2 regions of the Paraburkholderia aromaticivorans genome follow, and region 2 is predicted to be linked to the other one. Evidence: riboswitches for the same ligand, from Rfam matches in the RefSeq annotation. Region 2 holds a riboswitch; the other holds the start of a gene.

Region 1 (3,402 bases), on a different replicon from region 2:
CTGGAAAGACGCGCTGCGGCGGGCGATCCGAACGCGTCGCTCGCGCTCGATGCGTTCGCGACCGCCGTGCGCAAGACGATCGGCGGCTATGCGGCGTTGCTGGGCGGAATCGATTTGCTGGTGTTCACCGGCGGGATTGGCGAGCACAGCCAGGAGATCCGCAGGCGCGTATGCGACGGGCTCGCTTTCATGGGGCTGACGGAAAACGATCCGGCGGGCAAGGTGAGGGCGATTCACACCGAAGAGGAAAAGCAGATCGCGCGGCATTGCCGCGCGCTGTTGCGGCAATCCGATGCGGGCTGACTTCACTCGGGCTTGATGACGGTGTGATCCGAAATGCCTGTTACGCCGAACAGGCGCGTGACGTCTTCGAGTGCCGCGGTGCGTTGCTCATCGCACTGCAACTCGCCGCGCAGCGTGATGCGGCCGCGCGAGACGTGAACCTTCACGGCGTGTTCAGGCACTGCGGCGTCCCAGGCGAGACGCCGCGTCGCCTCCACGGCGATCTGCGCATCGCTCAGGCGGGTGTTGTCTGCCTCGAGTCTGGCGGCGCGGGCGTGCGGCATGGGTTCTCCACCGAAGTAACACGGATGGAAGAACACTAGCAGAAGTGGAGAATCTGGCATGGTTTGGCGGCGGCGGTGTCGAGCCACCGCCGCCGCCCGAACGCCCGCAGCACGGGGATTTCAAATTTGGCGGCGGCTCGTGATGCCGAGCCGCCGCCGTCGGCGAAACCCCGAGGGCACGCCTACTGAATCGCGCCCGCCAGCGCCTGCGCCGTCGCGGCCGACAACGTCCAGCCCAAATGCCCGTGGCCGGTGTTGTAGAACACGCCGCGCCGTTTTCCGCGTCCCACCTTGGGCAACATGCTCGGCAACATCGGCCGCAAGCCAGCCCAGGGAATCACGCGCGAGGTCGACACCTCGGGGAAATGACGCCGTGTCCAGTCCACCAGCGGCGCGATCCGGTCCGAGCGGATATCCCGGTTAAAACCGTTGATCTCCGCCGTGCCGGCCACGCGAAAACGATCCGCGCCCAGCCGGCTCGTGACGATCTTCGCGCTATCGTCGAGCAGGCTCACCCAGGGTGCGCGCTGCTGGCTGATGTCGTCGTCGAGACAGACCGTGATCGAATAGCCTTTCACCGGGTAGATGTTCACGTGGTCGCCCAACATGGCCGCAAAATCGCGGCTCTTCACGCCGGCGCACACGACGATCCGCTCGAACGCGAAACGCTGCGATTCGCCCTCGAGATTGACCAGCAGCGAAAAACGGCCCTCGGCGGGCTGTTCGATCGACGTGATCTCGGCATCGTAATGAAATTCGACGCCGTGCCGCATGCACGCCAGGGCGAGCCCGCGCGTGAACTTATGAATATCGCCGGTCGAATCGGACGGCGTGAAAAAACCGCCGTAAAAGTCGCCCTGCAACGTGGGCTCGATGCCATGCAGCTCGCTCGCCGTCACCGCGCTGCGGTCAAGGCCGCCTTCGCGCAACAGTTCGTTCACCTTGCCCGCGGCGTCGAATTCCTTGCGGGTCTTGTAGATGTGCAGAATGCCGCGCCGTTCGAGATCGAAGTCGATGCCCTCGGTCTCGGCAATCGAAAACAGATGCTCGCGCGCCGCGATCGCGAGCCGCACGGTTTCGACCGTGTTGGCCCGATAGTGCGGAATCTGCCGCAGGAATTCGCCCATCCACGAGTACTTGTGCCAGGTGGGCGCGGGATTGAGCAGCAGCGGGGCGTCGCGCGTGAGCATCCAGCGCAGGCCCTTCATGACGGTGGCCGCACTGTTCCAGACTTCGGCATTGCTGGCGGACAATTGGCCGCCGTTGGCGAACGAGGTCTCCATGGCCGCATAGCGATGGCGTTCGAACACAGTGACGTGGTGGCCGCGCCGGGCGAGGGCGTGAGCGGTCGTGACGCCGGTAATGCCGGCGCCGATAATGGCGATTCGTGACATGTCATGGTCCAGAGTAGTTGAGCATCACCGGTGTCGATTTCGTGTCGAAACCGGCGTCGATGCCCCATCTGTCCATGTACCTGAGAGTTTCTTCCCCACCGCGGCCGGCCCGATATGAGCCGTGTGCGGGGAATCCCCTTCGGTGGGCGCACACGGTATGCCGATGCGCCGCTCTCCAGATGTTCCTGCTGCGCGGTCCTTTTGCCTGAGAGTTTCCGGGGCGGTTGCTCCGTCGGCGTCGTCACGAACCGCTGACGATCTCTCCCGCGCTGCATTGCAGAACGGCTCGACAATACCGTCCAAAATTAATCGCCGCAAGTGTTTCCTGCGGTGCGCCGCGCAAGAAACGCCCATCGGCGGCCCGACACGAGCAGAGCGCCGCGTCCGAAGATGAATGCCGCTCATACGCCCATGCGAATTATTCAAGCCGCCCGCGAGGCTGAAATCGCCGCCATCGGCTATATTTGGCGGCACCATCCGCCTTCCATTCGCAGAGGAGAATGCCGTGCCCGCCTTCACAACGCTGCTTGCCTTCGGTCTGGTCTCGCTCGGCATGGTGCTCACGCCCGGGCCGAACATGATCTATCTGATTTCGCGCTCGCTTTGCCAGGGGCGCCGCGCGGGTCTCATTTCGCTCGGCGGCGTTGCGCTCGGCTTTGTGTTCTACATGTTCTGCGCCGCCTTCGGCATTACCGCGCTGCTGTTGACCGTGCCCTACGCGTACGACGCATTGCGCTTCGGCGGCGCGCTCTATCTGCTGTACCTGGCGTGGCAGGCCGTCAAACCGGGCGGACGCTCGCCGTTCCAGGTGCGCGACCTGCCGCACGACAGCCGCCGCAAGCTCTTCACCATGGGCCTCGTCACCAACCTCGCGAATCCGAAGATCGCGGTGATGTACCTGTCGCTGCTGCCGCAGTTCATTTCGCCGGGGCACGGCAGCGTGCTCGCGCAGTCGATCGCGCTCGGCTGTGTGCAGATCGTCATCAGCGTGACCGTGAATGCGCTGATCGCGAGCATGGCGGGCTCGATTGCCGTGTTTCTCGCCGGGCGGCCGGTGTGGCTGCAGGTGCAGCGCTGGTTGATGGGCACCGTGCTCGCCGGACTCGCGGTGCGCATTGCGCTCGATCCGCGCCGCTGAGTTTTTGGCGGCGCGTTACCCGCCGCGCGCCGAAGCCGAACCCCTGAACACCCAGCCGTTGAACAGCGCCCCGCACAGCATCAACGCGCTGGTGATGAGAAACACCGACTGCATGCCGAAATGCGCGCCGACAAAGCCGCCCGCGAGCGGCCCGGTGACCTGTCCCGCGTAGTTCGCCGAAGTCGCGTAGCCGAGAATGTGGCCGGCGGAGCGGTCGGGCACGTTATGGCGGATCACGCTCGTCATGCACGGCAACAGGCCGGCCAGCGCAAGCCCCATCAGAAAGCGCAGCACCACGAGTTGC
Region 2 (3,402 bases):
CGGCGGCGGCTTGCTGCTGGACCTCGGGCCGCATCTGGCCGACCAGGCGTTGGCGCTGTTCGGCGCGCCGCAGAGCGTGCTGGCCACGGTGCGCACACATCGCGACGAGGCCAGCGCGCCGGACTACGTGCATATCCAGCTCGGCTACGGCGAGTTCGAAGTGGTGTTGCACGCCAGCGCGCTGACCGCCCTGGTCGCGCCGCGGTTCACGATTCACGGCACGCGCGGCAGCTACATGAAATACGGACTCGACACGCAGGAAGATCAGTTGAAGGCCGGCCTGCGACCGGGCGACGAAGGCTTCGGCGCAGGCAATGCGGCGGGTGTGCTGCGCGTGCTGGAAGGCAATCAGGAAGTGGAGCGCGAGTTGCCGACGCGTAACGGAGATTACGTGGGCTTCTATATCGCCGTGGCCGACGCCATCCAGAACGGCGTGAAGTTCCCGGTCAGCGCGCAGGATGCCGTCGACGTAATGACAATTATCGAGCTCGCCGCCCGCAGTTCGGAAGAAGGCGTCCGGCTGCCGTTTGAACGGGTTCGCTAACCCGTTTGCCTGCGCGCCGGTACGGCTTGTGTACCTAAAACCGCACTCGCCGCCCGCGCCGCGCAGGCCGCAATCTAACAAGCCCGAAAGGAACATAACGTTACAAATAAGGCCGCGCTCCCGGTCAGCGTGGTCCGGCAGTCAGCCGTTGCTTTCCGAGTAGCTACACAAAACGACAACGACTTCCGGAGAGTTCATGCCCCGTTCCATCCGCGCGCTTGCCGCGTGCGCCCTGCTCAGTTCCGTCGCCGCCTGCGTGGTGGCGCCTCAACCCGCGCCGGCACCTCGTCCCAGCCCGCAACAGATCGCGGATCAGCGCCTGCGCCAGGTCGACGGCCGCATCGATAATCTCGGCCGCCGTATCGATAACCGCGTGAATCAGGGTTATTACCCGCCCCCGCAAGGCGGCGCGCTGCATCATCGCCTCGACGTGATCCGTCAGGAAGCGCACGACATGGCCGCGCAACACGGCGGCGGCCTGTCCAGCGAAGAACAGCGCGTGCTGAATCAGGAACTGGACAATGCGGCACACGCCATCGGCGAATAATCGCCGCGCGTTCGGGCTACGGAGCACCAAGAGAGCTGGCATCATAACCCGCGCTTTTTTGACGAACGCCAAAGCGCCGCGTCAGGTGCCATGCCGCTCGCGGGCCTTTATTTGACAAGCCCCCGGCCCTCGCGTACATTCGCCGCACGCGTCGGGAGAGCGTGCTGGCCGCAGAAAACCGCAGGCCGCGCCGCCGAAGGGGCACACCCGCAAACTCTCAGGCAAAAGGACCGACCGCGTCGAAAAACCCGCGTTGAGGCAACATCAAGGCACCGGTTTTTCGCACTCTGGAGAGCGGCAGTAGCCGTCTGCATCGTTCAATCGAGCGGATTGGCAGGCTGCCCACCGAAGGGGCGCGCGTTTCACCGTGACGGATTCACGTTCTCACGGCGACGCAATCTCTCAGGTATCGAGGACAGAGGGGCCATGCAACGCATCGCTCGCAGCCGTCAGGCCGCGAGGCGTAGCGCCGCATGGCCTTTTTTGTTTCGCGAGATGCCCGAGGCCCCATGACCGAACTCAAACACACCCCGCTCAACGCCACCCACCGTGCGCTCAATGCCCGCATGGTCGATTTCGGCGGCTGGGACATGCCCGTCAACTACGGCTCGCAGATCGACGAACATCGCGCCGTGCGCACCGACGCCGGCATGTTCGACGTCTCGCACATGTGCGTGGTCGATTTCACCGGCGAGCGCGTGCGCGCCTTCTTCGAATATGCGCTGGCCAATAACGTCGCCAAGCTGCAAACGCCCGGCCGCGCACTGTACTCCTGCCTGCTGAACCCGAACGGCGGCGTGATCGACGACCTGATCGTCTATTATTTCGGCGAAGATCACTTCCGGGTGGTCGTCAACGCCGGCACCGCCGACAAGGACATCGCCTGGTTCGGCCAGCTCAACGCCGAAGGCGGCTTCGGCCTGACCATCACGCCGCGCCGCGACTACGCGATCGTCGCCGTGCAAGGCCCGAACGCTCGCGAAAAAGTCTGGCAAACCGTGCCGGCTACGCGCGCCGCCACCGAGGCGTTGAAGCCGTTCAACGCCGCCCGTATCGCAGACACGCCGTTCGGTGAATTGACCGTTGCCCGCACCGGCTACACCGGCGAAGACGGCTTTGAAATCATCGTGCCGGCAGATCACGTGGAAGCGCTGTGGAACGCGCTGCTCGCGCAAGGCGTGCGCCCGGCCGGCCTCGGCGCGCGCGACACGCTGCGCCTCGAAGCCGGCATGAACCTGTACGGCCAGGACATGGACGACAACGTCTCGCCGCTCGACGCCGGCCTCGCCTGGACGGTCGACCTCACCTCGCCGCGCGACTTCGTCGGCAAGAGCAAGCTGGAGGCGGGCGGTTCGCAAGCCGCGTTTGTCGGCCTGATCCTGCTGAAGGAAAACGGCAAGGCGGCAGGCGTGCTGCGTGCTCATCAGAAAGTCGTCACACCGCAAGGCGAAGGCGAAATCACCAGCGGCACTTTTTCCCCGACCATGCAGGAATCGATCGCCTTTGCGCGCGTGCCGAAAGGCGTGCAGCCGGGCGACACCGTTCACGTTCAGATTCGTGACAAAAACGTTCCCGCAAGCGTGGTAAAACTGCCGTTCGTGCGCAATGGCAAGGTACTCGCGGTTTAAGCACACCGGCGCGTGCGTAGTCCACTTTTAAGTTATCCCCGAATCACACCGCATAGGAGCATCCGATGAGCATCCCGGCCGATCTGAAATACACCGAATCGCACGAATGGGTCCGTACCGAAGCGGACGGCACGCTGACGGTCGGCATCACCGACCACGCGCAGGAAGCGCTCGGCGATATCGTCTTCTTCGAAGTCCAGGAACTGGGCAAGACCGTGAGCGCGGGCGACACCGTCGCCGTGATCGAATCGGTCAAGGCCGCTTCCGATATCTATGCGCCGGTCTCGGGCGAGATCATCGAAGCGAACACCGCCGTGGCCGACACGCCTGATTCGGTCAACAGCACGCCGTACGAAAGCTGGCTCTTCAAGATCAAGCCGGCCGCGGACGCCGCGCTGGACCGTCTGATCGACGCCGACGCGTACAGCAAGTCGATCGGCGCCTGAGTCACCATTCATTAAAGTCAAACCGTCAGGTGCGGCGGCCGTCAGGCATGGCGCGCCGCACCGCCAGGAACACCCATGAAGCTCGAACACCCGGATCGTCTGATGAACCGCACTCCTCTCTCGCTCGCCGCGCTCGAAGTGCACGACGCCTTCGCCGAACGGCACATCGGCCCGGATTCGGCCGACCAGCAAGCGATGCTCGAAGCCCTCGGCTTCGCGTCGCGCGCCGCGCTGATC

What was found. A riboswitch is a leader RNA that binds a small molecule or an ion and turns the genes downstream of it on or off. The one in region 2 is predicted to bind glycine.
Region 1: it holds a riboswitch for glycine, as region 2 does, so the genes downstream of both, CJU94_RS22450 (D-amino acid dehydrogenase) here and gcvT (glycine cleavage system aminomethyltransferase GcvT) in region 2, are expected to answer to the same signal.

Annotation. Positions count from the first base shown of each region.
Region 1 is NZ_CP022990.1:599,464-602,865, reverse strand. Features, by position in the region: gene CJU94_RS22460 (acetate/propionate family kinase) at 1-303, shown strand, start outside; gene CJU94_RS22455 (BON domain-containing protein) at 306-566, opposite strand; gene CJU94_RS22450 (D-amino acid dehydrogenase) at 749-1,960, opposite strand; glycine riboswitch at 2,144-2,237, opposite strand; gene CJU94_RS22445 (LysE family translocator) at 2,466-3,098, shown strand; gene CJU94_RS22440 (MFS transporter) at 3,114-3,402, opposite strand, start outside.
Region 2 is NZ_CP022989.1:1,292,080-1,295,481, reverse strand. Features, by position in the region: gene CJU94_RS05810 (oxidoreductase) at 1-544, shown strand, start outside; gene CJU94_RS05805 (hypothetical protein) at 741-1,091, shown strand; glycine riboswitch at 1,234-1,334, shown strand; glycine riboswitch at 1,369-1,520, shown strand; gene gcvT (glycine cleavage system aminomethyltransferase GcvT) at 1,601-2,719, shown strand; gene gcvH (glycine cleavage system protein GcvH) at 2,785-3,165, shown strand; gene gcvP (aminomethyl-transferring glycine dehydrogenase) at 3,241-3,402, shown strand, end outside.